2 regions of the Vibrio rubrogenes genome follow, and region 2 is predicted to be linked to the other one. Evidence: predicted binding sites of a transcription regulator. Region 2 holds the regulator's gene; the other holds the start of a gene.
What was found. The regulator MetJ, encoded in region 2, represses methionine synthesis genes. The targets are predictions, from matches to a motif close to TTAGACNTNTANANGTCTAA.
Positions count from the first base shown of each region.

Region 1: a site for MetJ is predicted at 6,836-6,855, ahead of metE (5-methyltetrahydropteroyltriglutamate--homocysteine S-methyltransferase). Genes of this name have one in related genera too.

Region 1 covers NZ_JCARSY010000011.1:97,555-113,648, forward strand. Annotated here, with positions in the region: gene trpA (tryptophan synthase subunit alpha) at 1-217, shown strand, start outside; gene AC55NX_RS10345 (dicarboxylate/amino acid:cation symporter) at 457-1,773, shown strand; gene AC55NX_RS10350 (septation protein A) at 2,449-2,991, shown strand; gene yciA (acyl-CoA thioester hydrolase YciA) at 3,145-3,546, shown strand; gene AC55NX_RS10360 (YciI family protein) at 3,633-3,929, shown strand; gene AC55NX_RS10365 (GspS/AspS pilotin family protein) at 3,950-4,351, shown strand; gene metE (5-methyltetrahydropteroyltriglutamate--homocysteine S-methyltransferase) at 4,435-6,750, opposite strand; gene AC55NX_RS10375 (LysR substrate-binding domain-containing protein) at 7,043-7,954, shown strand; gene AC55NX_RS10380 (amino acid ABC transporter ATP-binding protein) at 7,997-8,722, opposite strand; gene AC55NX_RS10385 (amino acid ABC transporter permease) at 8,745-9,689, opposite strand; gene AC55NX_RS10390 (transporter substrate-binding domain-containing protein) at 9,780-10,586, opposite strand; gene AC55NX_RS10395 (trans-sulfuration enzyme family protein) at 10,851-12,059, opposite strand; gene AC55NX_RS10400 (hypothetical protein) at 12,059-12,199, opposite strand; gene AC55NX_RS10405 (Lrp/AsnC family transcriptional regulator) at 12,245-12,721, shown strand; gene AC55NX_RS10410 (DUF4250 domain-containing protein) at 12,880-13,077, opposite strand; gene AC55NX_RS10415 (HI_1241 family integral membrane domain) at 13,172-13,888, opposite strand; gene AC55NX_RS10420 (YgiQ family radical SAM protein) at 14,062-16,094, shown strand, end outside.
Region 2 covers NZ_JCARSY010000034.1:14,281-30,374, forward strand. Annotated here, with positions in the region: gene AC55NX_RS17365 (bifunctional aspartate kinase/homoserine dehydrogenase II) at 1-1,188, opposite strand, end outside; gene AC55NX_RS17370 (O-succinylhomoserine (thiol)-lyase) at 1,188-2,354, opposite strand; gene metJ (met regulon transcriptional regulator MetJ) at 2,569-2,886, shown strand; gene AC55NX_RS17380 (glutathione S-transferase) at 3,053-3,703, shown strand; gene AC55NX_RS17385 (malic enzyme-like NAD(P)-binding protein) at 3,780-5,057, opposite strand; gene rpmE (50S ribosomal protein L31) at 5,352-5,573, opposite strand; gene priA (primosomal protein N') at 5,825-8,029, shown strand; gene cytR (DNA-binding transcriptional regulator CytR) at 8,278-9,282, shown strand; gene ftsN (cell division protein FtsN) at 9,390-9,938, shown strand; gene hslV (ATP-dependent protease subunit HslV) at 10,081-10,620, shown strand; gene hslU (ATP-dependent protease ATPase subunit HslU) at 10,665-11,996, shown strand; gene AC55NX_RS17420 (1,4-dihydroxy-2-naphthoate polyprenyltransferase) at 12,132-13,049, shown strand; gene rraA (ribonuclease E activity regulator RraA) at 13,126-13,704, shown strand; gene AC55NX_RS17430 (MATE family efflux transporter) at 13,738-15,114, opposite strand; gene tpiA (triose-phosphate isomerase) at 15,249-16,019, opposite strand.

The sequences.
Region 1 (16,094 bases), on a different contig from region 2:
GAAAACCCTGAAAGAATATCAGGCCCCTCCGGCATTACTCGGGTTTGGTATTTCAGAACCAGAACAAGTCAAACAGGCTTTGGCTGCAGGTGCGGCAGGCGCAATCTCGGGCTCGGCGGTAGTAAAAATCATCGAATCCAACCAACACGATGCCTCGGCACTTCTGACCCAACTCCATCAGTTTGTCTCTGAGATGAAAGCAGCTACACAGCTATAATCGGTTGAATCGGCGGTTTCTACAACAGAAACCGCCAATCATGCCACACAGGGCTATTCATACCCACTCACATGAACAATTATTTTACAATTGAAACATGACTCAGCATATTTTCCTACTCTTGATGTCTTTTGCCAAACGTTTGCGTAAATTTTCTATCTATTGAGATTTTTGATAACAGATACCTTGATCAGGAAAAGATATCAGTGTAAAAACCTAACCGGAATATTTACCCACAAATGTTAATGATGTTAGTGGGTAATCCTAGGAAATTGCAAATTCATAACACAAGGGTTACGGAAGTGTTAAAAGAAAAGAGTTTATTATCAAATATTGGTGTTCAGGTTGTCATCGCGATGATTCTGGGTTCGATTGTCGGTGCCGCCATGGGGCATGACGCCGCAATGTTCTCACCACTCGGGGCTATCTTTATCAATCTGATTAAGATGCTGGTCATTCCATTGGTTGCCGTTGCACTAATTTCAGGCTCTGCCGGTTTGGGAAACAGCCATTCCGCAGGTAAAGTCGGTGCCGTGACTCTGGGGTACTTTGCCATCACTTCTGCGCTGGCAGTTGCCTTAGCGCTATTGATGGGACACATTTTCCAACCCGGCATCGGAATCGATGTTTCCGGTGTTGAAGGGATGTTCTCTTCAGAATATGCGTCAAAAGGTGAACTCCCTACTTTTTGGGCGACCATTATCGGTATGATCCCAACCAATGTTTTCCAGTCGCTGAATAACGCAAATATTCTACAAATACTGGTGTTCTGCCTTTTCTTCGGTGTGGCGCTCGCCAATCAGAGTGAAGAAAGACGTTTACCAATTATCAATGGTGTCAACACGATTGTTGATGCAATGGTCTGGATGATCAACAAAGTGATGGTTATTGCGCCAATCGGGGTTTTCGGCCTGATGGCAGAAGCCGTCGGTACATTTGGTTTCAGTGCCCTGACTGTTGTGCTTAAACTCTTTGTCGTCTATGTTGCTGCCATTCTGATTTTTGGTTTCATTGTCTATCCACTGATGATTCAGGTGTTTACCAAAACATCAGCGCGTAAATTCATTGGTGCAATGAAAAAACCACAAGCTGTTGCCCTCTCGACAGCATCGTCAATGGCTACCCTGCCAGTGACCATGGATACCGTTGAAAACGACCTTGGTGTCAGAAACTCAACCGCATCGTTCGTTCTCCCGCTGGGTGCCACGATCAATATGTCCGGTAACGCAATTTACTACGGACTGGTTGCCATTTTCTTTGCTCAGCTATTTAACATCGACCTGAGCATGGGGTCTTACATCGCCATTATCGTGACAGCAACACTCGGTGCTGTCGGTCAGGCTGGTGTTCCCGGGCCATCTTTCCTCGTCGTTGCCGTACTGCTTGCAGCCGGAATTCCAATTGAAGGTCTGCCTCTGTTATTTGCTCTGGATCGTATCTTCGACATGATTCGTACCGCACTGAATATTACAGGTGATGCCGCCTGTGCGGTGATTGTCGATTCTCTTATCGAAGAGCCGGAAGCAGAAGAAAAGGCTGTTGAACAAGAAGCATAGTGATTCGTTTTATTGCGGATTGATTAAAAAACCACTCATCACTGAGTGGTTTTTTTTAACACATCCATCTGATTAATCAACATTCGCCTTTCCACCAGCAATAAAAAAACAGGTCAACGCTCATCACGGAACCTGCTTCATCAGCTCAAAAAAGACTCAATCTGTTCACTATTGACTACAGTGGCCAAGCTATTACAACTAGCTTTTTATACATGATGAATTTCCTTGTTATTAAAAATATATACATCACTCGTTGTTGTCATGATGAACCAGCGATATCCCACTGCCCTTATCTGCTGATTAAATATCACTTTTTTCTGAATTCAATTGAATGACTTATCAAGCGAAAACATTATAAATAGGTATATTACTGATGAAACGAATATGTACATGATGATCTGATCTAGATCTTAATAATCAATATGATATGTAAGGGATAAAATCGATCACATATGGTTATATTTTTAGTACCGAGAAACCCTATAGTGCTTATTTTTTATACATCTCTTTCGATGCAATCGCTCGCTGGAAACAATCGATAGAGGCAGACTCAGTCACAAATATTCAGATCAGTATCAAACCAGTCAGAAATCGTGACAAAACGTGATCTGACTATTCAGATACCTGCCAATTTTAGTTAGACTGTACCGCTCTTTAGTGAAGGACTGAATTCCCATGAAACAACTGATCGACTTTATTCCACTTATTGTGTTTTTCGTACTGTTCAAGCTGTACGATATCTATGTGGCAACAGGTGCCCTGATCATTGCCAGTGCTCTGCAAATCGCCATTACCTACTTTTGGTATAAAAAAGTCGAAAAAATGCAGGTTATTACTTTTGTTTTGGTCGCGGTGTTTGGTGGGATGACGATTTTCCTCCATAATGAAAATTTCATTAAGTGGAAAGTCACGATCGTCTATCTTGTCTTTGCCATCGGCTTGACCGTTACCCATCTCATGGGCAGATCAGCCATTAAAGGCATGTTAGGTAAAGAACTGCAACTTCCGGATGATGTCTGGTCAAAAATTAACTGGGCTTGGGTGCTCTTTTTTATTGCCTGTGCAGCGATTAATGTCTATATCGCTTTCAGACTCCCTTTAAATGTCTGGGTTGATTTTAAAGTCTTTGGTCTGCTGATCGCAACGCTGGTCTACACCTTACTAACCGGTGCATACATCTATACTCGCTTACCCAAAGATAAAGACAATCATCAGTAGTCCGAAAAACGTGAACTTGCATCGGTTCTTTCTTGATTCTGTGTGAAATCCGATGCACCTTCTGTTATTGTTTCGAAGTTGGATGAATTCATTATATTTGATTGATGGATTAACGCTTTTCCTGAAAGCGTTCAACATATGTAGTACGAAATTATGAAGTCTGAAGTGAATACTCCGAAAGGCCAACTCCTTTCACGAACGCTTGCGATGCCGGCGGATACCAATGCTAACGGTGATATTTTTGGCGGCTGGATTATGTCACAGCTGGATTTGGCCGGAGGCATTCTTGCAAAAGAAATTTCACACGGCAGAATCGTGACGGTTTCCGTTTCAAGCATTACTTTTAAGAAACCCGTCAGTGTCGGTGATGTGGTTTGTTGTTATGGCGAATGTGTCCGAATCGGTCGTAGCTCAATGTCAATTGAGCTTGAAGTCTGGGTTAAACCTGTTCATGCACACGGTATTGGTGAACGATTTCAGGTCTGTGAAGCCACATTTAACTACGTGGCCGTTGATAGTGACGGACGCCCGCGAATGATAGAGCTTCACCCATAAGATAAATCATTGTTCTCCCAAAGCCGCCGGCCGGAGAGTGAACCCAAGTCGAGTCAACTACCCGACTTTTATATAAGGATATAAATATGTGGTATGTCATATTTTCTCAAGATGTGGAAAACTCTTTAGAGAGGCGGATGGGTGCCCGGCCGCAGCATCTGGAAAGATTACAGCAATTACAAAATGAAGGGCGATTACTCACTGCAGGACCTCTGCCGGCAATTGACTCAGAAAATCCGGGAGAAGCCGGATTCACCGGGTCAACAGTGATCGCTGATTTTGCGTCTCTGGATGAAGCCAAAGCATGGGCGGATGCAGATCCTTATGTCGTAGCCGGTGTATATCAGTCTGTTATCGTCAAACCCTATAAACAAGTTTTTTAACGATCTGAGAATAGCATTTCATGACAAGAAAAATATGTATTGCAGTTGGGCTAAGTGCTCTCTTAATCGGTTGTAGTAGTAATAGTGAGCAAAAACAGCTGGAGCTACTTGCAACCACCCGCGCTAGTATTCTTCATGCTGAACTCCCGATTAAGTCCGGACCACTGTCCATCATGCGCGCCTCTTCAAAGGGGAATATCATTGAGATTATGATGATTTATAACAATGATGCACCTCAAGCCAAATCAACACAGTCACTTTTAGCTCAAAGTATTCAGAGTTACTGTGTCAATGCGGAAACCAAATCGAATCTCGATGCGGGTCTTGCCTATCGGATAAAAATCCGTAATACCCGTGGTCAGTTAATCATTGATCAAATGATTGACCAAAACACTTGTACAAAATATACACAGAAGCAATGACTCAGCGATTTATCTTTGTCAATTTGCTTTCGTCAAATGACCAAGGGCCCCGATATCGGGGCCCTTGGTTTATGGCAGTATCATCATGATGCGATCTGTTCTTCCCAACGCTCACGAAGTGTTTTGGCGGCTGCGACCATATTGCGTAATGCGGCTTCTGTTTCCGGCCAGCCTCTGGTTTTCAAACCACAATCAGGGTTTACCCATAACCGCTCTGCCGGAATGGCTTGCGCTGCCTTTTTCAATAGCTCAACCATCCACTCCTGAGATGGAATGTTCGGTGAGTGGATATCATAAACACCCGGACCAATCTCATTCGGATAATTGAAGGCCTCAAATGCATCGAGCAGCGCCATATTTGACCGCGACGTTTCAATTGTGATCACATCAGCATCCAAAGCTGCAACTGATTCAATGATTTCATTGAATTCACTGTAACACATATGAGTGTGGATCTGCGTTTGTGGCGCAGCACTAGACGCAGCGATACGGAAAGACTGAACCGCCCAATCCAGATAAGCCTGATGATCACGTTTCTTCAGCGGCAAACCTTCTCGAATTGCCGGCTCATCAATCTGAATAATATTGATACCAGCCGTTTGTAAATCAGCAACCTCATCACGCAGTGCCAGTGCGAGTTGCTGAGTAATCGTTTTACGGGTGATATCTTCCCGGGGGAATGTCCAGCACAGGATGGTAACAGGGCCGGTCAACATCCCTTTCATCTGTTTTGAAGTGAGAGATTGAGCATACTGCGACCATTCTACCGTTATCGGTTTTTCACGCTCAATATCAGCCACGACAATGGCAGGTTTGACACAGCGCGAACCATAACTCTGTACCCAGCCGAAACGGGTTGTCTGGAATCCGGATAAGTTCTCCGCGAAATACTCCACCATATCATTCCGCTCAGCTTCACCATGAACCAAGACGTCCAGTCCCAACGCTTCTTGCCGTTCAACTGCTTCATAAATATGTGCTTTCAACGCTGTTTTATAGTCGCTTTCAGACAAATGTCCCTGCTTAAAATCATTGCGCAATTTTCTGATTTCGCTGGTCTGAGGGAAAGAGCCGATTGTCGTGGTCGGCAAGAAGGGTAACCCCAATGCTTCCTTCTGATATGTGGCCCGCGCTGAATAAGGCAGTGCTCTTGTCGCCAGTGCTTCAGTAATCGCTTCGACCCGTTCCCGGACATGCGGTTTATTCACCTGCAGGGAGGCCCGGCGCTGTTCAATCGGGCGACTATAGTTCTGACACGCCTCAGCAGCTTTAATATCGCCGTCTAACGCAGCACCAAGTAATCCCAACTCGGCCACTTTTTGACGGGCAAAGGCAAACCAACTCCGCGTTTCTTCACTCAGTTCGGTTTCCAGTGAGAGATCAACCGGACTATGTAGTAGCGAGCATGAGCTTGCAACCCACAGACGATCACCAAACTGCGCTTTGAGAGGCTGTAACTGTGTTAGTAATGCCGCCAGATCGGCTCGCCAGACATTGCGTCCATTGATAACGCCAACAGACAGGATCCAATCGGCTGGGAGTTTTCCGGCCACTTCATCCAACTGCTGCGGTGCAGAGACACTATCAATATGCAGTCCATCGACCGGTAAGGCTGTCACACGATCGAACACATCAGTGATCGAATCAAAATAAGTGGTAAGCAACAACTTGATTCTTCCCGAGCTCCGTTGCACTTGTAATTGATCATAAGCAGACGGAAAAGCATCAAGCCATGCTTGCTCTAATTCCAGTGCCAAAATTGGCTCATCAATCTGAACCCACTCAACCCCTTGTGCTGCCAGTTTCTCCAGAATGGTTTGATAAGCCACTGTAAGCCGGGGCAATAACGATAACCGGTCAAATCCCTCTGTCACGGATTTCCCCAGATACAGATAACTCAATGGTCCCAGTAATACCGGCTTCACCTGATGCCCTTGCTGAATGGCTTCATCGACTTCATCAAATAGCTGTGACCAGCTCACCTCAAACGTATCATCGGCTGAAAATTCCGGCACGATGTAATGATAATTGGTATTGAACCATTTGGTCATATCCGAAGCAGCACTACCGCCTTGACAGCCACACCCTTGGCGGGACTGCCCTCTGGCAATTTTAAACAGTGTATCAATATTGATATCACCATCGCGGTGGCGTTGTGGCACATGGCCTAATAACAGAGACGTATTCAACACATGGTCATACCAAGCAAAATCACCGACAGTGACAAAACTGAGTTGATTGTCCGCTTGAAGTGCCCAGTTCTCGTGACGAATCGATGTGCCAGTTGCTGCCAACTGAGACTGATCAAGCTCTCCGCGCCAATACCCTTCTAAAGCAAATTTGAGTTCTCTTTTTTCACCGATACGAGGAAAGCCCAGAATATGTGTAGTTGTCGCCATGAATACCATCCTTTTGATTGATTATTGTTTGCCGTGAATATTTGATACGGATTGATCGGAATACTGACTGATCGTTCAGACACTTTAAGATGTCTGGATGGCTAAAATATCGTACAAAATGATTTCATTGCCAAACGCCAATTATTCAACCGATACATTAATAAAATTCATAATCATAAAAATAAATTGAAATTAACTAACTCATATCGACGTCCGGATGTTTACACGTGCTTGGTTTCAGCGTAATTTAGTAAAAATATTCAACATGATTTATCATGAATGAGGAAAACTCATGTTAGAAATCAAACATCTCAAGACATTGATTTCCCTTCGAGATACCGGTTCTTTAACCGCAACGGCGACCGCGCTGCACCTGACCCAGTCAGCCCTGTCTCATCAGATCAAAGATTTGGAGTCGCGGATTGGCAGTCCGCTGTTTCTCAGAAAAACACGACCGGTTCGGTTTACATCCGAAGGTGAAATTTTGCTACGACTGGCGGAGGATGTCTTACCGAGAATGGCTCAGGCAGAACACCAAATCGCCAGTCTCAAAGAAGATGTCAATGGGCGTCTGCATATGGCAATCGACTGTCATTCCTGCTTTCAATGGCTGATGCCAGCGCTCAAGGAGTATCAGCTTGGCTGGCCGGATGTGACGCTGGACTTTTCTTCCGGATTTGGTTTTGAACCACTCCCAGCACTGTTGGCGGGAGAGCTTGATCTCTTGATCACCTCGGATATTATGCCTCGCTCCGAAATCCATTATGAGCCGTTGTTTGATTTTGAAATGCGCCTTGTGACCGCAATCAATCATCCGCTAGCTGACGTTGCTGCCATTCAACCGGCAGACTTAGCCGGACAGACCATGCTGACTTATCCGGTGCCGAAACAGCGTCTCGATGTGTATAAACACTTTCTTCATCCGGCCGGTGTAGAACCGCTGAAATGGAAACAGGCAGACAATACGCTCATGCTGGTGCAGATGGTTTCAGCCGGCTTAGGGGTTGCAGCACTGCCCAATTGGGCCATCAGCGAATTTTCCCGCCAGCGCCTGATCACCAGCAAGCCTCTGGGACAAGGATTATGGCGGCGACTATTTGCTGCCGTACGACATGGGGAAAAAGAGAAACGTTATCTACAGGCTTTCTTTGCCACAGCACGGCAACAGTGTAAAACGCACTTAGAAGGGATAAAAATCGCCTGATAGAAATGACTTCCGCCAGTCAACAACTGGCGGAAAATTCAATTATAAAATTTTGGCAAGAAATTGCTGTAAACGGGGATGAGGCGGGGATTCAAACACCACCTGAGGCGTATCATCAACCAACAGGGCGCCTTCTTCCATGAACAACACGCGATCGGCGACCTCTTTAGCGAATCCCATTTCATGAGTCACGATCACCATCGTCATACCTTCTGCTGCCAATCCCTTAATGACATCCAATACTTCACCGACCATTTCAGGGTCAAGCGCTGATGTCGGTTCATCGAACAACATCAAATCCGGCTCCATCGCCAACGCCCGGGCAATCGCCACGCGTTGCTGTTGCCCGCCGGACAGATGAGAAGGATAGTTATTCATCCGCTCAGCCAGACCAACGCGTTTCATTAACGCTTTCGCAGTGGCTTCAACTTCTTTCGCCGGACGTTTAGCTACTTTCAATGGTGCCAGCATCACATTTTCTAAAGCAGTCTTATGGGGAAACAAGTTAAAGCTTTGAAACACCATCCCGACATTTTGCCGTAATTGATTGATATCCGTTGATTTCGCGTACATATCGACACCATCAACGATAATTGAACCTTCATTAATAGCTTCAAGTTGATTGAGTGTCCGCAAGAAAGTGGACTTGCCTGAGCCGGAAGGTCCGATAATCGCAACAACTTCGCCTCTTTTCACCGTCGCACTGACCGATTTCAGAGCATGGCAACCATTGGGATAAAATTTTTCAATCCCTTTGGCAACAATCATGTCTTCACCGGAATATTGATTATTAGTCACTAGCCGATAACCTCTTTTCTAACAGTTGGATCGCCCACGAGAGTGAGCCGGTGACGAGCAGATAAAGCGCGGCAACGGTAAACCAAACTTCAAAGGGAGCAAAACTACCCGCAACCACTTCCCGGCCGGCTTTGGTCAGATCGGTAATTGAAATCACCGAAACCAATGATGAATCCTTAATCAGATTAATAAACTGCCCGGCGAGCGGTGGCAACGTTCTCTTAAAGGCTTGCGGCAGTATGACATACAGCATGGCCTGCGGATAAGTCATCCCTAATGAACGAGCGGCCTCCATTTGACCACTGGATACTGACTGAATCCCCGCCCGGATAATTTCTGCGACATAAGCACCGGTAAATACAGACAGTGCCACGACGCCTGCGGTAAATCGATCCAAATCCAATACGGTACCGATGAAGAAATACACGATAAAAATCTGCACCAGCAACGGTGTACCGCGAATAATTTCGACATAGGTCAGGGAAAGATCCCGGGCGGTCTGATTTTTTGCGACTCGCATCAACCCGAAAATCAGGCCCAGAAAAATGGCAAAGAAGAGTGAGATGAAAGAGATTTTCACCGTCACCCAAAGCCCGACGGCTATCGGTCCGAATTTCCAATCTTCGACCCGGGCAACGGTATCCCCTTCGAAAATTAAATCACCATTACCAATCACTCGTTCATCATAGGACTTAATGACCTGATCGGGAGCTCCGTTATCAAATTTCACAATAATTTTATTGTCTTCGATAACAGACACACCATCACCGTGAGCTCGGATATTCTGCATCTCAGTATTGACGATATAGGGCCATAGTCGATCCCAATGCCAGTTATAATTAATTGTTTTGCCGGAGAAATAAATTCCACCCACCAGCAACACCATAATTACGGCATAAATTCCATGGCCTATCCAACGGCTGGATTTTGACTGCATTACAATGATTCTCTTCTGTTTACTGCTCAACCGGACAAGGGAAACCCCGAGTCCGGTACTTCATATTAATTGAGTATAGTCGCGAGGAAATTACTGAACATCCTTCAGCCAACTATCAGACTTGAACCATTTATCATAAATACGCTGGTAAGTTCCATCACCTTTCACCTGACGCAGGTAATTGTTCAGGAAATTGAGGAAATTAGGATCATCCTGACGAATTGCCCATCCCAGTGGTTCATAAGTAAACGGTGTATCCAGATGTGTCACCTGCTGTGGATGCTGCGCGACATAAATGGCATTATACGGTAAATCATACACATAGGCATCGGCTTTACCATTTGAGACTTGAAGTACGGCATCGATTTCAGTGTCATAAAGATCCAGCTTCGCTTTCGGGATATAACGTTTCGCGGCATCTGCGCCTGTGGTTCCCAGCTTACTGGTTAAAGTATATTTCGGATCATTAAGATCCTGATAACTTTTGATTTTGCCAACCAGTTTAGGCGAAATCAGTACCGACTGTCCGATAACAATGTAAGGGTCGGCAAAGTTAACTTTCAGATTACGCTCTGGTGTAATGGTCATACCAGAGATAATGATATCGCATTTGTCGGTCTGCAAGGCAGGAATGATCCCATCCCATGCGGTATTAACCGGTACAAATTTAACGCCGATAGAACGTGCCATATGTTTTGCCATATCTAAATCGAAACCGACAAAACGACCATCTTTGGTCTTCATTTCAAACGGCACATAACCAGCGTCAAAACAAGCTCTGAGTTCCCCTTTATTCAGGATGTTTTCCAGTGCAGATGATGCTGCATAAACCTGTGTCGTCAATGCCGAGCAGGCAAGTACCGCCCCGGCAATAGCTGATTTTAATATTTTATTCATACTGTCCCTTTATGATTTTTATATCTGTGACCATTTCCATCAAGAAATGCGATGTTGTGTTGTCAACTTTGCTGAATTATTCAGCAAAGTTATCTTTAACATAGTGCGACAGAACAGTAGCACTTTTCAATACTTTCGTCACAATTAATCACAACCTTGTCTACAAAAAAATCAAGCCAGACGGACAGCCCGTATCCACTTTTTACCTCTTACTACATCCTTATTCCGAGAGACTTCAAAGTGGTATAAACCGCGAAGAACCGATTAACGCAGTAACTGATCAAGCTCTTCAATGAGATCGTGCGGATTTTCCAGACCAATCGACAACCGCAATACTCCTTCTCCGGCATAACGTCGAAATTGTTGTTCCTGTTCAGCCGTCATCCGGTAGGTCGATGCCATCAAGTCGGCTGTTTTCAGCAAGACCGCCAGGCTACGCTGGTGACCGATAGAATAAGCGTAATAAAATAAACGAGCATCTTTGGCAAACCGTTGTGCAATGTCATCCATCGCATCGACCTGAAAAACGATAATCCCGCCTCCATAAGCCATCTGTTCCTTCGCCAGCACATATTGAGGATGAGATGTGAGCCCCGGATAATTCACTTGCTTCACCCGGGGATGATTCTCCAGCCATTGCGCGATTTGATACGCCGAATCACTAATGGTTTTCATCCGTGGATACAAGGTCTCGATACCACGCATAATCAGCCAGGCATTTTGTGCGCTAATCGTGATCCCAAAATGCGCTGCCGCTCTGGAACGAATTTTTGCAATCAAAGTTTTGTTCCCCGCGACACACCCGCCCAATGCATCGCCGTGACCATTGATAAACTTGGTCAGCGAGTGAATGACAAGATCGGCACCCAGTACTGCCGGGCGAGTAATCACCGGTGTCGCAAAGGTTGAATCCACGGACAGCAATACCTGATGCTGTTTGGCTAAATGCGCCAGTTGCGCCAAATCTGTCAGACGAAGTAATGGGTTACAAGGGCTCTCGGCATGGATCAGCCGGGTATTGGGACGAATTGCCTGCGTGACCGCATCGAGATCCGTCAGGTTCACCGGTGTGACTTCGATACCGTAATCAGGCAAGACTTCTCTTGCTAACTCATAAACAGCGGCATAACAGACATCACTGATAATCAAATGATCACCGGCACGCAACAGTGAAAAAAACACCGCTGACAATGCTGCCATACCCGTCGTCGTTGCATAGGCATCATCAGTACATTCCAATGCAGCAATGCGCTGTTCAAGCTGTCGGACGGTCGGATTGGTCCAGCCGGCATACAGAAAAGGCGTATCGGCCAAATCCTCAATCCCGTTGGCGGAAAACGAACCTTCCTCCGGTACAAAACAGTGATTGACCGACATTGTAATATTGGGGGTCGTGACTCCGGTTTGCTGATCCGGAAAAAAACCAGCCGAAAGTGCCAGTGTTTCAGGAGAATACGGTGGGGACTTAGACATCAGTACAAGCTTCCATAGGTTTCAAAATCGATACCGGCCAGACACGCTCTTTCACGCGCACCGTCTCGGCTCAAATAGTATCCGGTAAAAAAGTGCAGCTGAACGGAGAAATCATCAAATCTGGCTATGATTTTCTGCATATTTTATCGTAATATGCAGAAAATCCGCACCAGAGACCTTAAAATATGCAACTTGACTTATTTGATAAGAAAATACTGGATATCATGCAACGTAACTGTCGGCTGCAAACCGAACGGATTGCCGAACAGATTGGATTATCGGCATCCGCCGTACAACGCCGGATCAAAAAATTACGTCAGGAGGGAGTTATTCAACAGGAAGTGGCAATCATTGATCCGCAATATCTGATCAATCATATGAGCTTTTTAGCCGGTTTAGAGATCGAACGGGACAACTACCAGACACTGTCCCACTTCAAAAGTTGGGCTGAGCAGAAAGAAAATATCCAACAAATCTATTATGTGACCGGGCAGTTTGATCTGATAGTCCTGGTGACTGCGGCAACTGCACTGGAGTATGACGCATTCATTGAAACACTGATGCAGGAAAATCCCAAAATCCGCCGGGTCACGACCCATGTGGTGTTAGATAGTCCGAAACGCTCATTTTACACCCCAGTCAAAGATCATGAGTTTGTATGACGTCAAATCACAAGCAAACATACCCAATCATTCACATTATCAATGAATCAGGTGCATTGCCTCTTAAGACATGGCGGGAGTCACTGTCCGGCCATGTCTTATCCCCGCCCCATCCAGGGTTCAGTAACCTTCAAACGCGCTCATGCCAATGAACAGACTCAATGTTCGGCTTTGAATTGATTGGTCAGCGGATCATACTGATAACCCAGATGACCTAACTTATTGAGCACAGCTTGAGAATTAAACTCATAAGTGGTTACTAAATCGTCAAAACTTTCACATTCGAGCCGCAGTTTCTCATTGACGATACCAAGCAAAATCGAATTGTCTAAACGATCAATATTTGAAAAGTCCATCACTACCCTCCTTTCTGTGATTCTGAGGCCATCAGCCTGAATGAAATCAACCTCAAACCTCATGTAAGTGTAGTGCTAAATTGTGGCAAGCTGCCTAATAAAAATACAACTGATGAAATCCGGTCATTGACGTTAACAGTACCAAACAGGAAATACCCAACTGAATTTTATCCGCGCTTTTGGTCATGAGTAAATGCCACGACCAGATAATCACAGCGGTCACTAACAGAGAGAAACAGAGCAAAATCGAGTGCAACACATTTTGTAACTGAATCGGATCCATATTGGCAGTCAACGGTACAATACAAAGTGTCAATAACATTGCTGCCACAATCCCCGCAACGGGTAACAGTCGATGAAAAGCTTGCAGACGAGTTCTGGCAATCGTTAATAATAGATGGGCGGCAATTGCTCCTAACAACAAGCATGACAATACCAGTGAGATAGCGGCAATCCAGTTCGGGGCGGTCAGAATAGCATAAAGCAGGGTGAGACCGGCGACCCCGTTTGCAACCAGAAGAAGACTGAGAGGCCCTTCTTGTCGGGTTTTACCGGTTTTGACCTGAGAATAAAAATAGCCAACCAGCACAACATTCAATAACGTCCATAGATGCTGAGAAGCAACCAGCAGCCATAACACAAACAATAACGGTAAAATACGGTGAATTCGTCCCCGTTGCCCCGGACAAATTTCTCCTTTGGTCAAAACAAGCGTAAGAATGAATTGTGCTCCGACAGTCATAGGAAGCAATACGGCAATAAAAGCATTCAGCATAACGAAATCTGACATAAAATTAGATAGCGCGATCATACCAAAAACCCTGCCGGATGAAAGCTGAATGATGCAGAACTGTCGGGGTACATCGAGGGAACGATCCTCTAACGTGACAAATCAATACCCCGATTTATTTTGTGGATTGATGATGCTGGCAGCGCCTCTCACTTGCCGCTATAATGCCCGCCGCACATTCATGAGGTCAAAATATGCACAGCAACATCACGCCAATTCATCACTATGAACCCTATTGGGCCAAGTGCTTCGGTCACGCACCGTTTCTGCCAACCAGCAGACAAGAAATGGACCAGTTGGGCTGGGATAGCTGTGATGTCATCATCGTCACCGGTGATGCCTATGTTGATCACCCGAGCTTTGGCATGGCGATTATCGGCCGTCTGCTCGAAGCTCAGGGATTCCGGGTCGGGATTATTGCTCAGCCGGCATGGCATAATAAAGAAGACTTCATGACGCTGGGGCAGCCCAACCTGTTTTTTGGGATTACTGCCGGTAACATGGACTCGATGATCAATCGTTACACGTCAGATAAAAAACTGCGTCATGATGATGCCTATACGCCCGGAAATGAAGGGGGAAAACGGCCGGATCGCGCCACGCTGGTCTATTCCCAACGCTGCCGCGAAGCTTATAAAGAGACACCAATTGTTTTAGGGGGCATTGAAGCGAGCCTGCGCCGCGTCGCCCACTATGACTATTGGTCAGACAAAATCCGTCGTTCGATCTTATTTGATGCCAAGGCTGATATTCTGCTATTTGGTAATGCCGAGCGGGCACTGGTCGAAGTCGCTCACCGGCTGGCACAGGGAGAATCAATTCAGTCGATGACGCGTATTCGCGGCACAGCAGTGATCTGCTCTCAAGCGCCGGACACCTATCGAGTCATCGACTCTTCGCGGATAGAAAAGCCGGGTAAACCGTTTGTGCCGACCAATCCTTATCAGGCCGAACCCGCCTGTGAAACCAACACCAGTGAGGCGCAAGCCCAGCCAATTACGGTACGTCCCTCCCGCCACGATGCTGAAACCACGGCGGTACGTCTGCCGTCGTATGAAAAACTGGTCAATGACCGGATTCTTTATGCTCATGCGAGCCGGGTGCTCCATCTGGAAACCAACCCTTACTCAGGCCGTGCTTTAATCCAGAAGCATGGTGATCGGGAATTATGGGTCAATCAGGCACCGATTCCGCTTTCTACCGAAGAGATGGATTTTGTCTTTGGTCTGCCTTATGCCCGCGTTCCCCATCCTCGTTACGGAAAAGCGAAGATTCCGGCCTACGATATGATCAAAACGTCAGTCAATATTATGCGCGGATGCTTTGGCGGCTGCTCTTTCTGTTCCATCACTGAACATGAAGGGCGGATTATTCAGAATCGTTCAAAAGAGTCGATTCTGGAAGAGTTGCAAGAGATTCGCGACAAAGTTCCCGGTTTTACCGGAACAATTTCTGACCTCGGCGGGCCGACGGCCAACATGTATCGTTTAGGCTGCTCAGATCCGAAAGCGGAAGCCAATTGTCGGCGTCCTTCCTGTGTGTTCCCGGGGATCTGTCACAAACTCAATACTGATCATAAACATACCATCGATCTCTACCGTTCAGCCCGGGAGGTCGAAGGGATTAAGAAAGTCTTGATTGCTTCTGGTGTGCGCTACGATTTAGCCATTGAGTCCCCGGAGTATGTCAAAGAGCTGGTGACACACCACGTCGGCGGCTACCTGAAAATTGCCCCGGAACATACCGAAAAAGGGCCATTAGATCTGATGATGAAACCCGGTATGGGCGCTTACGAGCAGTTCAAAGCGATGTTCGAACAATACAGCGCAGAGGCCGGGAAAAAACAGTATTTGATCCCCTACTTCATCTCCGCTCACCCCGGCACCGAAGATGAGGATATGTTGAATCTGGCGCTGTGGCTGAAGAAAAATAATTTTGAATGCGATCAGGTTCAAAATTTTTACCCATCCCCGATGTGTAACGCCACAGCGATGTACCATGCAGAGACGAATCCGCTCAAACGCGTCAAGTATAAAAAGCGCGATGTTGTACCGGTCGCCAAAGGAGAGCGCCAGCGCCGTTTGCATAAAGCATTACTTCGCTATCATGATCCGAATAACTGGCCGTTAATACGACAAGCATTGGTTGATATGGGCAAAAAGCATCTGATTGGTGACGCCCCTCACTGCCTGATTCCGGCAGAAGACCAACAGAAACAAACACCGGC
Region 2 (16,094 bases):
ATTTTTAGTCACTCCGGCACCAACGGCTGCGACGAGTGAGTAGCCTTCTTTGAGACGAATTTCTGCTTCAATAGCGGCATCTTGCAAATAAGACAAGGCACCAGAAGCGATTTCAGCCGTGTAAGCAAGCTGTATGCGATACTGGTCATCTTGTTTATCATAAGCAAGCGGCGTGAGCTGGGCTCGCTTGAGTTGCTCGATTACCTGTTTGTACAGGCGCTGAAAATCGTGTCCGCGCGCGAAACTGAGCTCAATCAGCAAGACTTCATCCAGAGACGTGATGATTTTTGCACCCCGTCCGGAAGCGAGTACCCGTTCGATATGGGTTGAACCGGCTTCAGGGTCATAGCTACACCGAAGATGCAGATCAATCGCACTTTGTGCCACGGGCTGTAATGTCCGACTGTGTAAAACCGGTGCGGCAAGGCGAGCCAGTTCGCTGGCTTCATCCAGACGAAGTAACGGCAGCAGGCAGGCATCAGTGACAACTCTTGGGTCAGCACTGTAGACTCCGGCGACATCACTCCAAATTGTTACCCGTTCTACTTCTGCCAGTGCACCAATGATGGTCGCGGAGTAATCGGAACCATTTCGACCCAGCAGAACCGTTTCTCCGGCTTCATCTTGAGCGATAAAGCCAGTGATCACGATCCGCTGATGACCGTGTTGAGCCAAAATTTCCTTGAGCAACGGATAGGACTGAGCACGGTCAATTTCCGGCTGTGTTTCTCTGTGAGCGCGTAAGAATGCTCTGGCGTCTTGTGAAATCGCCATTAATCCTTGCTGATTGAGTAACGCTGCCATTAAACGGGATGACCAAATTTCGCCATGAGCCAGCACGAAGGCCTGTTGGGCGGCGGTCAGTGGGGAAGTGAGTTCTGCAAGAGTCATGCATTCATCACTGAGCCGGTTCGTCAGTGCCTGCGCGGCTTCTCCTTCGAGCAAATCTGCAATCAGCTGGCGTTGAAACTGCTGAATCTGACCTAAAACTTCTTGAGCCTGTTGCGGCTCGACGGTTAGGTTTTCAATAAAAGCAATGAGTTGATTGGTTGTTTTGCCTGCGGCAGAGACCACAACCAGATCGTGACTTTGCGAATACTCTTTCAGAATTAGAGCCACGCGGCGATAACATGCCGGATCAGCCAGACTACTTCCTCCGAATTTATGGAGGTGGCGTACGGTGGTCATCAACGATTCTCCTTTATCCAATTCAGGGATTGATCCAGATCGGCAATCAAGTCATCGGCATCTTCTAAGCCGACCGATAGTCGTAATAGTTGTAGAGAGATACCTGCTTTGTGGAGCGCTTCCTCACCCATTGCTCGGTGGGTCATCGTCGCCGGGTGACAAATTAAACTTTCGACACCGCCGAGTGACTCCGCTAATGAAAACAGATTGAGCCGACTGACAAATTGTTGCAGCTCTTCATAGCTTCCCGCAAATTCAAAGCTGAGCATCGAACCAAATCCGCTTTGCTGCTTTTTCGCAATGTCATGGCCGGGATGAGTCGGTAAGCTCGGATGATAGATCGTCCCGATGAGGTCTTGAGACTGCAAGTAAGCAAGAATTTTCAGAGCGCTCTCTTCATGGCTACGCATTCTGGGACTCAAGGTGCGAAGTCCTCTGAGTGTCATATAACTATCGAATGGTGTGCCGGATGCACCGATACAGTTGGCCCACCAAGCGAGTTGTTCTGCGTGTTCTTTGGTTTTACTGATGATCACACCGCCAATCACATCGGAGTGGCCATTGATATACTTGGTCGTAGAATGGATCACAAAGTCAGCACCAAGCGATAAAGGTTGTTGGTAGACCGGGGTCAGAAAGGTATTATCAACGGCAACTAAAGCACCGACTTGTTTAGCTTGTTGACAGATTTTTTCGATATCGACAACCCGAACGAGCGGATTGGATGGGGTTTCCAGCAAAATAAGTTTGGGTTTCTGGGCCAGCGCTTCAGCAAGTGCGGTATCGTCGCATTGATCAACGAATAGCACCCGGAAGTCGCCTTTGTTGGCGCGGGTATTGAATAAACGATACGTGCCGCCATAGCAATCATTGGGCGCGACGATGAGATCATCGGGGCCGATAAAAGCAGAGACCCATAGATTGAGCGCTGAGGTACCGCAGTTTGTAATCACCGCACCCTGACCACCTTCCAGTTCGTAAAGTGCTTGTTCCAGAAGTCCACGGTTCGGATTACCGGAACGGGTATAATCATATTGCGGGACTTCACCGAATGCCGGAAATCCATAATTCGTTGAGAGATAAATCGGCGGAACTACAGCATGGTACTGCGTGTCTGACTCAATACCCGTTCGAACGGCGATGGTTGCAGGTTTGCGAGTGCTCATATGTGATTCCTTCCTATTTGATGACAAATGTCGTTCATGACTGAAAATCTCAATCGACACAGATTGGATATGGTTGCTCACTTTACTGATTTTTTTATGAGACGTCAATACTTCTAGACGTCTATATGTCTTTGCTTATAGCAGTAAATAAAGCTAAAATTAACACCTACTTTTTTTGATAATAATGACGGGTTCCGGGCAATGAGGGAAAGCAATGGCTGATTGGAATGGTGAATACATAAGTCCTTATGCTGAACATGGTAAGAAAAGTGAGCAGGTCAAGAAAATTACGGTTTCTATTCCGTTGAAAGTACTTAAAGTATTGACTGATGAACGGACAAGACGCCAGATCAATAATTTACGTCATGCAACAAATAGTGAGCTTTTGTGTGAGGCGTTTTTACACGCATATACCGGTCAGCCTTTGCCGACGGATGAAGACCTGCGTAAAGATCGTCCGGATGATATTCCAACCGAAGCAAAAGCAATCATGACCGCGATGGGGATTGAATTTGAATCTTATGATGATTAATCCGAAGGTGTCTGACTTCTCAGATAGATAAAACATTCTTTTCTGTGTACTGGCTGATTTGGCGGGATTGTTTTAAGCTCAAACCAATATGAAATCAATCTCTCTTTAGAAAGGGAACAATGCAGAAGGTTCTGGTTGTTTCCTTTGAAGATAAGGAACGTCTGATATGATCTATGTTCACTACCTTGAACAGTCTCGGGCATTACGTGTGATCTGGTTGTTGGAAGCTCTCGAACTCGAATATGAAATTGTTCATTACAGTAGAGATCCAAAGACTTGGGGTGCACCGGATACATTGAAGGCGGTTCATCCGTTAGGTAAGTCTCCGACGATTGTTGATGGCGAACAAACTATTGCCGAGTCAGGTGCCATTATTGAATATCTGATCGATACCTATGACCGTCAACATCGTTTCCGGCCAGAGTCGGGTCAGGCATTACTGGATTACCGCTATTGGTTACATGCCGCTGAAGGTTCTTTCATGATGTGGCTGGTGATGCGGCTGATCTTTATCAAGTCGAGAGAAAAACTCCCATTCTTGCTGCGTTCGCTGATTGGTTCTTTTCTCAACAAGATGGATCAGATTGTGATTGAGCCCCGTGTATCTACTTTTTTGCGTTATATCGATGATACGCTTGCGCACCGTTCATGGTTTGCCGGAGAGCAGCTCAGTGGCGCTGATTTTCAGATGAATCTGGTACTACAGCTTGCCGATATGCGGGCCGACTTGTCGGGCTATCCAAATATTCAACGATATATAAAACAAGTTGCTAATCTGGCGAGCTATCAGCAAGCCTTGCAAAAGATACCTGCTTGAACCAAAGTGCTAAAAAAAGAGGATGCATTGTGTGCATCCTCTTTTTTATCAGTAAGACACTTGCCAGCGTGCCATATTAATCTTGCATATAGCCTTCAGGCATTGAAATACGAGCAACACCTGAATCAACGGCTGCCTGCGCAACGGCTTTGGCAACCCGGGGCAACAGGCGTGGATCCATCGGCTTTGGAATAATGTACTCGGGTCCGAATGAGAGGCTATCGACACTGGCCGCTTTCAGAACCTCTGCCGGTACTTCTTCTTTTGCGAGCTGGCGAATGGCTTCAACCGCTGCGATTTTCATTTCATCGTTAATTTCACTGGCTCGAATATCCAAGGCACCACGGAAAATGAACGGGAAACACAGTACGTTGTTGACCTGATTCGGGTAGTCAGAACGACCCGTTCCCATAATCAAATCGTTGCGGACTTGATAAGCCAGCTCAGGCTTAATTTCTGGATCTGGGTTTGAGCAGGCAAAGACTATCGGTTTTTCAGCCATGAGAGCTAATGCTTCCGGAGGCAGCAGATTCGGTCCGGAAACACCAAGGAAAAGATCGGCATCTTGAATCACATCTTCCAAGGTTCTCTTATCCGTATTATTGGCAAATAACTGCTTGTATTCATTCAGGTCATCTCGGCGCGTGTGAATGACACCTTTGCGGTCGAGCATATAAATTTTTTCACGCATGGCGCCGCATTTGATCAGCAGTTCCATACAAGCAACAGCTGCCGCACCGGCACCAAGACAAACAATCGTACACTCCTTCAGGTCCTTTCCCTGTAGCTCAATAGCATTGAGCATTCCTGCAGCCGTGACGATTGCTGTGCCGTGTTGATCATCGTGGAAGACTGGAACATCGCAACGTTCGATAAGACGTCGTTCGATTTCAAAACAATCCGGTGCCTTGATATCTTCCAGATTAATACCACCAAACGTATCAGCAATATTCGCGACAGTCTCAACGAATTCATCGATGGTCCGGTGTTTTACTTGAATATCGAATGAGTCCAGACCGGCGAATCGTTTGAAAAGCAATGCTTTTCCTTCCATCACAGGTTTGGATGCCATCGGCCCCAGATTACCTAATCCAAGGATGGCTGTACCGTTAGAGATGACTGCGACAGTGTTTCCTTTGGCGGTATACTTGTAAATATTATCGACATCCTGCGCAATCTCACGGACAGGCTCGGCAACTCCGGGACTATAGGCTAAAGCCAAGTCTGCCGCTGTGTCGGCCGGTTTGGTCAGGGTGACGGCAATTTTTCCTGCGGTCGGAATGGCGTGATAATCCAAAGCTTTCTGGCGAAAAGCTTCTTCAGGCGTTAAATCTTGGCGATTGTCTTCAGACATAAGGGTAACGTCTCGTTGTAATGTTTATAGGGGAAAGAAACTTCATTCTAATGGATGTCCGAGTATCTGCCTAGGCGATTATGGCATTATGTATTTAAAAATCGCTTAAATATGTAGAGGTTGGAGGAGTTTATGCTGGTATATTCTGTTTTATGTAAGGATTACGTTGATGTCGCTGAGATAACGACGCATTGATAGGCCATGACCATCAACGGGATGAATGGTAGCAAAGGGCTGGGGAAAATAAAAAGGACACCGAATGGTGTCCTTTTTGAAATTCTCAGCGAAGAGAGATTATTTTTTACCGCTGCTAAGCGCACCGAAACGCTTGTTGAAGCGATCTACACGACCACCGGTATCAACGATACGTTGTTTACCTGTATAGAATGGGTGACATTTGTCACAAACATCCAAGTGCAGAGAATCTTTGCTCAGTGTTGATCTGAATTCAAAAGCGTTGCCGCAAGAACAGGTTGCGCTTACAACTTTGTATTCTGGGTGGATACCAGTTTTCATGGGAGAACCTCAAAAATCGGGCCATGTCGCTATCCGGATCGTTGCCGGACACCACATGTCAGTTAATCATATCGTCTTACATCGGTTGTGATACGGGCATCCGTATCATCAAGGCGCGCTATATTAAAGAATCCATGAGCGCGGATCAACTAGTTTTGCTGTTATTTTCACCATTCTCATTGCTGTCTCGAATTTCACGAGAGCTTCGATTAGACTGTTGTCCATGATTTTTACATCTGATGTTCAGTGATATGCATCCATCCATTGCCCGAGTGGCATTACCCGTCCCTTTAGATAAACAGTTCGACTATCTGATACCAGCGCATTGTCAGCCTGTTATCGGTGGACGGGTTTCCGTACCGTTCGGGCGACAGACATTGATTGGTATTGTGACCGAACTCGGCCATAACTCTGAAATGAGCCCCGATGTGCTGAAACCGATTCGTGCCGTGCTGGACGAGCAGCCTGTCTGGTCAGCCAGCCTGTTTCGGTTATTCACATGGTGCAGCCAATATTATCAGTATCCACTCGGTGATACCTTGTCAAATGCGTTACCCGCAGCACTGAGAAAAGGAAAAGCCGCCAATTTCGCGACCTTGCGGGAGTGGTGTCTGACTTCCGCCGGACGAGATAAGCTGATGCAGGGGCTTGGCCGTGCAGTCCAGCAGGCGAAGGTTTTACGTTTATTGGAAAACGGCACACAAAGCCATCAAACATTACTCGATGAAGAGATCAGTCGTCAGGTTTTGAACACGCTTGAGGAAAAAGGATGGATTGAAGCGATTGACCGAAAGCCAGAGCGTCAGCCGTGGCCTGAATTACTGGAAGACGAAGATGAGAAACCGCAACTGAATATGGAGCAGTCCGTTGCAATTGCGACGATCAACAGCCAGCGTGAATTTAGTTGCTACTTATTGGAAGGCGTCACGGGCTCCGGAAAAACGGAAGTCTATTTGAACTTGATTGCACCGGTTCTGAAGCAAGGAAAACAAGCGCTGGTTCTGGTGCCTGAAATCGGTTTAACACCACAAACGATTCAGCGTTTTCGCTCACGGTTTATGGTGCCGGTGGTGGTCATGCATTCCGGGCTCAATGAGACAGAAAGACTCAATGCATGGTTGTCTGCCCGGGATGGTCATGCCGGTGTGATCATCGGCACGCGCTCGGCGTTGTTTACACCGTTTGCTGATTTGGGAATCATTATTGTTGATGAAGAACATGATGCCTCATATAAACAGCAGGATAGCTTGCGTTATCATGCGCGGGATGTGGCAGTCATGCGTGCCAGCCTTGAACAGATTCCTATTGTTTTGGGGTCAGCGACGCCTGCACTTGAGACTTTACAAAATGCGCTCAGTGGTAAATATCACCATTTAACGTTGACACAACGGGCGGGGGATGCCGTTCCGGCTACCAATCGGGTTTTGGATGTCAAAGGGCTCTATCTTGAAGGCGGGTTGTCAGCACCGTTGATTGCTGAAATGAGAAAGCATTTACAGGTCGGGAATCAGGTTTTGTTATTTCTCAACCGACGGGGATATGCTCCGGTACTGATGTGTCATGAGTGTGGCTGGGTGGCACATTGTCAGCGTTGTGATGCACGTTATACCTATCATCAGGTGACACAGGAGCTTCGCTGTCACCACTGTGGTTCTCAGCGCCCGGTGTTACATCAATGCCATGATTGTGGTTCGACGCAGATGGCGACGGTTGGTGTCGGTACTGAACAGCTGGAAACACAACTGGCGCAGATCTTCCCCCAATATCGTACCATCCGGATTGACCGGGACAGTACCCGCAGAAAAGGCACGCTGGAATCCGCCCTTAATGCTGTCCATCGGGGAGAATATCATATTTTAATCGGGACACAGATGCTGGCGAAAGGTCATCATTTCCCAAGGGTGACTCTGGTCGGCTTGCTGGATGTTGACAGTGCTTTGTACAGCCATGATTTTCGGGCTTCCGAACGATTGGCACAGCTATTTATTCAGGTCGCAGGGCGTGCCGGACGAGCCAGTCAGCCCGGTGAAGTCATCCTTCAGACACATCACCCGGAGCACAGTTTACTGCAAGCCTTACTCCAAAAGGATTACCGTCACTTTGCCATGAGCGCGTTACATGAGCGGAAACTGGCATTATTACCCCCTTTCAGCTATTTAACCTTATTTAAAGCTGAATCAAATCAAGCCGAGCTTGGCGAGGATTTTCTCAGGCAGGTGAAGCAGACCTTGGAAGTCCACCCTCTGTTTGATCATGCAACCTGTGCCGTTTTAGGGCCATCTCCGGCACCGATGGCAAAACGAGCCGGGAAATATCGCTGGCAACTATTGATGCAAACGATGAGTCGTCCGACGATGCAAAAACTGTTGATGAGTGCCAAACCTGTCATTCAGCGCTTACCACTCGCGGGGAAAGTTCGTTGGTCGCTCGATGTTGAACCCCATGATTTGTCATAATCCCCCGATCTCTATTCGGTAAGTCGGAAGGTCATTGACTTGATTCGTATCGTTATCACAGTATAAAACCTATGTATCGTGATCTATTTCTCGTTTATGATGTAAGAAGTGTTAAATAGACCGTAACTTTATTCGAAGAAATGCTTAAACTATGGAAGCACATACATCAAGCTCTTGATAGATATATCAAAAGTGTGTGCATGAATCAGTTTTATAGCAAATACTATTTTGAAAGAGGGTTTTAATGTATGGCGACGATGAAGGATGTTGCTCAACTAGCGGGAGTGTCAACCGCGACCGTATCTAGGGCATTGATGAATCCCGAAAAAGTGTCGCCTACGACAAGAAAACGGGTTGAAGATGCAGTGCTTGAAGCCGGATACTCTCCGAATTCACTGGCACGGAATTTAAGACGTAACGAATCAAAGACGATTGTTGCAATCGTTCCCGATATTTGCGACCCGTACTTTACTGAAATTATTCGGGGTATCGAGGATGCTGCTGTCGAGCATGGTTATTTAGTGCTACTTGGTGATAGTGGACAACAGAAGAAACGAGAAAGTTCTTTTGTCAATCTGGTCTTCACCAAGCAAGCCGACGGAATGCTACTCCTTGGCACCGATTTACCGTTTGACGCCAGTAAATCAGAGCAGAAAAATCTACCGCCGATGGTGATGGCCTGTGAGTACGCGCCGGAGCTGGAACTCCCGACCGTCCATATTGATAATCTGACCTCTGCGTTTGAAGTGGTGAATTATCTCACTCAGATGGGCCATAAAAAAATTGGTGAGATTGCTGGCCCCGATTCAGCTGCGTTGTGCCATTTCCGTCATCAGGGATACATGCAGGCTTTAAGGCGTGCCGGAATTACCATGAATCCTGCTTATCACTACAAAGGCGATTTCAGTTTTGAAGCCGGTGTGAAAGCGATTCGGCACCTTTTAGGGTTATCCGAACCGCCGGGAGCTGTTTTCTGCCACAATGACATGATGGCTATCGGTGCCATTCAAGAAGCGAAACGCTTGGGCGTCAGAGTGCCTCATGACCTATCGGTGGTAGGTTTTGACGATATTAACTTTGCTCAGTATTGTGATCCGCCGTTAACAACAGTCTCTCAGCCTCGATATGAGATTGGCCGTCAGGCGATGCTGATGATGTTAGAAGTGCTCCGGGGACACGATGTCCGGGCGGGCTCTCGTTTGCTGGAAACAAAACTGGTGATTCGTGAAAGTGTTGCTGCTCCTCGCGGATGAGTCATTACCTGAATTGCAACAATGCCGACGCGTATTGTGCTCAGAGTTGTGCTTCCGGATGGTCTTCTTTAACATACAGTCATTGTTTGTAAGGTAAGCATAATTTAGTGGCTAATAAAGACTATGTGAAACGGGGTAGTGCAGCGAAGAAAACTGCGCGCAAAGCTCCGAAGAAGCGCCCTTGGTTGAGTGGTACGCTTGCTGTGATTGTGGTGGCTGTGTTTGGGTATGGCTTGTATACACTGAGTATACAGCCGTCTCCACCAGAGAATCATGTGCCAGTGGTTCAGAAAACCGAGGTCAAGCAATCTCCGCATGACAATCAAAAGACACTTCCCCCGCCACCGACTGAAAAGTGGGACTATGTCGATATCTTACCTCAGCGTGAGATCGAGGTTACCCCGAAAGCGCTGAAAGTATCGGATATTCCGTACATCATGCAGTGTGGCGCGTACAAAACGATGGCTCAGGCCGAAAAACGGAAGCTGGACATCGCTTTTCAGGGGATTAAAAGTAAAATCCGCAAGAAAGAAGATAGTAGCTGGTATCGCGTGGTAATTGGTCCTTACAAATTTAAACGCGATGCTGAACGTGATCGGCACAAACTTCAGCGTGCTAAGATTGAACCATGTGCGATTTGGAAAGAAAAGCAATAGACATGTTTCTCCCTATCCTCCGGAGCTGGTCACAGAATTCCGGAGGAAATAACAACGATATCCCGCCTTTTGACTTGAATTCAAACAAGCTTGTCCTTATATAGTTTTCTAACACACTTTATAAAATGGAAGAGGTCCTCTCGTGACTACAATCGTATCCGTCCGTCGTGATAATAAAGTTGTTATTGCCGGAGATGGTCAAGTTTCTCTGGGTAATACCGTGATGAAAGGAAATGCCCGCAAGGTGCGCCGCCTGTACAATGATAAAATACTGGCTGGGTTTGCTGGCGGTACAGCGGATGCATTTACACTGTTTGAGCGTTTTGAAAGCAAGTTGCAAATGCATCAAGGACATCTGGTGAAGGCGGCTGTTGAACTGGCCAAAGATTGGCGAAGTGATCGGGCATTGCGTCGTTTGGAAGCGATTTTAGCCGTTGCAGATGAGACCGCTTCACTGATTATTACCGGTAATGGTGATGTTGTTCAGCCAGAACATGATCTGATCGCAATTGGTTCCGGTGGCAATTATGCACAGGCTGCTGCAACGGCTTTACTAGAAAATACCGATCTGGACGCTCAGGAGATTGCTGAAAAAGCGCTGCAAATTGCAGGTGACATCTGTGTGTTCACTAACCATTTCCAGACTATCGAAGTACTTGATATTCCTCAACGTGAGTCATAGAAACTATTCGATAGCGTCTGCAATACAGAACAAAGGAAATAAGCATGTCTGAAATGACTCCTCGTGAAATTGTTCATGAACTCAATCGTCATATTATCGGTCAGGACAAAGCGAAAAGAGCGGTCGCGATTGCTTTACGTAATCGCTGGCGTCGAATGCAGTTGGAAGAAAGTCTGCGTGTCGAAGTGACGCCCAAAAATATTTTGATGATCGGCCCGACAGGGGTGGGTAAAACTGAAATTGCCCGGCGTTTGGCAAAGCTGGCGAATGCGCCATTTATGAAAATTGAAGCCACAAAATTTACTGAGGTCGGTTACGTCGGTAAAGAAGTTGAATCCATTATCCGTGATCTGACCGATGTTGCGGTGAAGATGACCCACCAGCAAGCCATGGAAAAAGTGAAGTTCCGGGCTGAAGAGTTAGCGGAAGAGCGCATTCTTGATGTATTGATTCCGCCACCACGTGATTCTTGGGGTGAAGAAGAGCGAACCGAAGATACATCTCATACCAGACAGGTATTTCGTAAGAAATTACGTGAAGGTCAGCTCGATGATAAAGAAATTGAAATCGATGTCGCTGCGCCGCAAATGGGCGTTGAAATTATGGCGCCTCCGGGTATGGAAGAAATGACCAACCAGTTACAGGGCATGTTCCAAAATCTGGCCGGGAACACGCAAAAGAAACGCAAGCTGAAGATTAAAGATGCGTTTAAGGCGTTGACTGAAGAAGAAGCCGCGAAACTGGTCAATCAGGATGAACTGAAAGAACAAGCCATCTTTAATGTTGAGAACCACGGTATTGTGTTTGTTGATGAAATCGACAAAATCTGTAAGCGTGGTGAAGTCTCCGGGCCGGATGTTTCCCGAGAAGGGGTGCAGCGCGATCTGTTGCCACTGATCGAAGGCAGTACCGTATCGACTAAACATGGTATGGTCAGGACGGATCATATTCTGTTCATTGCTTCTGGGGCCTTTCAGGTTGCCAAACCGTCGGATTTGATTCCTGAATTACAAGGGCGTTTACCGATTCGAGTTGAGCTGGAAGCGCTGAGCAGTGATGATTTCAAACGCATCCTGACCGAACCGAAAGCATCTCTGACAGAGCAATATCAGGCGTTGATGGCAACAGAAAATGTTGCTATTGAATTTACAGAAGAGGGGATTGCGCAGATTGCGGATGCCGCCTGGCAGGTGAATGAAACCACTGAAAATATCGGGGCTCGTCGTCTGCATACCGTGATGGAACGCTTGATGGATGAAATTTCTTTCGATGCGACCGATAAAGCCGGCTCGTCGTTCATCATCGATGCCGATTATGTGCAAGAACGTCTCGGTGAATTGGTTGGCGATGAAGATCTCAGCCGCTTTATTCTGTAAGTACACAACCCATATGATGCGCTCTGTATGACCAGCACGTGATTTGGGTATAGAAGCTCGCATTTTTATGCGGGCTTTTTATTATCAATGAATTCGTCGTATACTAGAGCTCTTGTCGTCCACTAGGCTGTAATCATGATAAACTCTCTTTCGATTTGGATGGATGCGGCTAGACCGAAAACCTTGCCTTTGGCATTGATTTCGATCCTCACAGGAAGTGCCTTAGCTTTTTCCGAAAAGCATTTTTCGTGGCCAATAGCAATTTTGGCCTTAGTCACTGCCATTTTACTGCAAATTCTGTCTAATCTTGCCAATGATTATGGCGATGCGGTGAAAGGTACAGATAATGACGCACGATTAGGTCCGATGCGGGCAATTCAGTCGGGTGCCGTTACATTGAAAGACATGAAATACGCCATGATGATCAATGTGCTGCTTACCGTCGTTTCTGGTATGGCGTTGATTCTGTATGCCTTGGACTCGCTTGAAAATATTCTGGTTTTTATTGGCCTTGGCGTCATGGCGATGATCGCTGCTGTTGCTTATACCGTCGGCAATAAGCCTTATGGTTATGTCGGGCTTGGCGATGTATCCGTATTTATTTTCTTTGGCTTGTTGGGGGTCTCCGGGACCTATTTTCTCTATACCGGTCAATTGAATACGACGTTGCTACTGCCATCGATTGCGTGTGGTTTATTGGCTGTTGCAGTATTGAATGTCAATAATATGCGGGATATCGAAAATGATGAAATTTGCGGTAAGCGAACCATTGCCGTTCGTTTAGGCCCGATACTGGCAAAAAAATATCACTTTATTCTGTTAGCAGGTGCGGTCTTCACGTTTAGTTTATATCTGTGGTTACAGACTGACCCGCTCTGGCTCGCTCTTCCTTTTCTACTCAGTTTGGTGGCGATGGTCAAACATGCGGTTGCCATCTGGGAAGCAGAACAGCCTGTACAGATCGCGCCGATGTTACCTGCGGTCGTCAAATGTTCTGTCGTGACAAATTTATTGTTTGTCGGAGTTGTCATTGCTCAAACACTGATCAGTTAATTGCGCTTTGTCATTGCAATGACTTACATAGTCGATATACTCGTTTAAGATACTTTCCGCTGTGAGAATGGTTGCCATGGAATACAATACATCTGCACTTTGTGATATTTATTTCGATCAGGTTGATGTTGTAGAACCGATGTTCAGTAATTTTGGTGGGCGAGCCTCTTTTGCCGGCCAGATAACAACGATCAAATGTTTTGAAGATAATGGTTTGATCCGTGAAGTGCTTGAGCAAGATGGTTTGGGACGGGTGCTATTGATTGATGGCGGTGGTTCTTTACGTCGTGCCCTGATTGACGCGGAATTAGCTGTACTCGCTGAAGAAAATGAGTGGGAAGGGCTGGTTGTTTACGGGTGTGTTCGTGAAGTTGACGAGCTGGAAGAAATGAATATTGGCATTCAGGCCATGGCATCGATTCCTGTCGGCGCTGCTGCACAAAGTATGGGTGAAATCGATATTCCCGTTAATTTTGGTGGCGTCACCTTCCTGCCAGAAGATTATCTTTATGCAGACAATACCGGTATCATTCTTTCTCAGGAGCCTTTGAATACGGATCTTGACGAGGCGGAGTTGGATGAGGAAGAGCTCGATGACGAAGAGCTTGATGACGATGATGTTATCATTGCCGAAGAAGATGAAGAACGGATTTAATCTGAGTTGGATCTGATGTCAGAGCCGTCTTGACTACGGCTCTTCGACTTCCTTCTGAGTGACTTTCTTTTTGTCGGATAACAGGCTTTGTCTTCGTAAAGATAAAGCCTGAATATATCCGAATATCCCGCCGAGGATATTGCCTATAGCAATCCCTGCAAATAATCCATTCACCTGCCAGAGCTGTGAGCCGATCCAGGCTGAAGGTAGCGTAAAAACAAACAGACGCATAAAATTCCAACTGAAAGCTTTCAGCGGTTGGTGCAGTGCGTTCAGCGCTGAAACTATCATCATCACAATCCCCTGAAATCCATAACTCAATGGCACAATCAGCAGATAGTGCCAGAGTATTTCCCGAACCTGTGTTTCTTGTGAGAAGAGGGCAGAAATGGGGATACTTAGTGGAACCATCATCAAAAATATGATGCCCTGAAACACAACAGAAAACCGCATGCTTAAGAACAGCCCCGCAAACCCTCGTTGCGGATTGTCGGCACTAAAATTCTGCGCTAAAAACGGTGTAAGTGTCGAAGTTAATGACATCAGCACCAGAATCAGAATCGACTCCACACGTTGTGCTGCACCGTATGCTGCAACCGCCTCGGTACCATGGCGGGAGAGTAGTATCATCAACAATGCACCGGAAATCGGGTTCATCGCGTTAGACAGCGCTGCGGGAGTTCCAATGCGTAAAATCTGCTTCCAGTCTTGCCATATTGAACGCCAATAAGGTCGTGTGCCCAGTTGTTCCCGGTAGAATAAAATATATAACGTTCCAATCAGGGCGGTACACCAGCTGATTGCACTGGCAATCGCTGCGCCTTGAATACCAAGCTCAGGAAAAGGCCCATAACCGAAGATGAGTAATGGGTCTAAAATACCGTTGATGGTGCCGGAGAGGATCATGAGCAATGCCGGGGTTCTGGTATCTCCGGTCGCGCGGATGGCGCTGTTCCCGGCCATCGGAATGACCAGCAATGGTATGGCAATATACCAAACGGACATGTATTGCTGTATCAAAGGTAATAGGGCTTGCTGAGCACCGAGTAAGGTAAAAAGAGGCGAGATGGTGAACAAACCAATGCCAGAAGCGATACTGACTAAAAATATGGCCAGTAGCAAACCATGAATTGTCAGGCGAGCCGCATTGTGTATCGATTTTTGCCCCAGCAAATGAGCAATACTGGTCGATAAACCAACCCCGATCCCCATGGTGATACAGTTGACGGCAAACGTGACAGGGAATGTATAGCTCACGGCAGCCAGCGCTTGAGTGCCGAGCAGAGAAATAAAGTAGGTATCGACTAAATTGAACATCAGCACCGATATCATGCCGAAGGTCATTGGGATTGTCATCCGGCGAAGAACGACGGCAATTGGTGCCGAAAGCAGCCCGTGTTTATCATGCATAGAAAAGAAGGAAGTCTATCGGGGGAACCGAGATTACAGCATACTCGATTCTGGTCAAAACAGCTAGTTTAGACCGGAGGCGTGATAAAAAGGCCGGCAGATGCCGGCCTTGGAAATACGTTAATAATTGATCGTTATGCTTTGGCTGCCGCTGCTGCTTTTGCAATCGCTGCAAAGCCTTTCGCATCTAATGCGGCACCACCAACTAATGCGCCATCGATATCTGGTTGAGCAAAGAGTTCGGCTGCATTTTCTGCTTTAACGGAACCGCCATACTGGATGATGACATTTTTAGCAACTTCTTCACTTTCTTTCGCAATATGAGCACGAATAGAAGCATGAATTGATTGTGCTTGTTCTGCTGTCGCTGCTTTACCAGTACCGATAGCCCAGATTGGTTCGTAAGCGATGATCGCACCATTAAGTGCTTCAACACCTTGTGTTTTGATGACCGCATCAAGCTGGCGTGCACAAACAGCAAGCGTCTCACCCGCTTCGTTTTGAGCTTCTGATTCACCGATACACAAGACAGGTGTCAGGCCATTTTCTTTCAGAAACGCAAATTTTTGTGCAACGAATTCATCAGATTCATGATGGTATTCGCGACGCTCAGAGTGACCGATAATAATGTGTGTTGCACCAAAGTCTTTCAGCATTTGAGGAGACATATCACCGGTGAAAGCACCGCTATTGTTAACATCAGTATTTTGTGCACCCAGAATAATCTTATTTCCGCCTTCTTTGATTAACCGTTCTGCAAGGTCAAGATACAAAGCAGGTGGTGCAACCGCGACGTCAACACCGGCAACGCCTTCGAGTTCAGCATTCAGGCCAGAGAGCAGTTCTGTGACCATCGTTTTACTTCCGTTTAGTTTCCAGTTACCCATAACAACAGGACGACGCATAGGAATATCTCCAAATTCAGTGAGTATAAAAATGTGACTTCGACAGAATATAACAGATAAAACCAAGTAGATCAT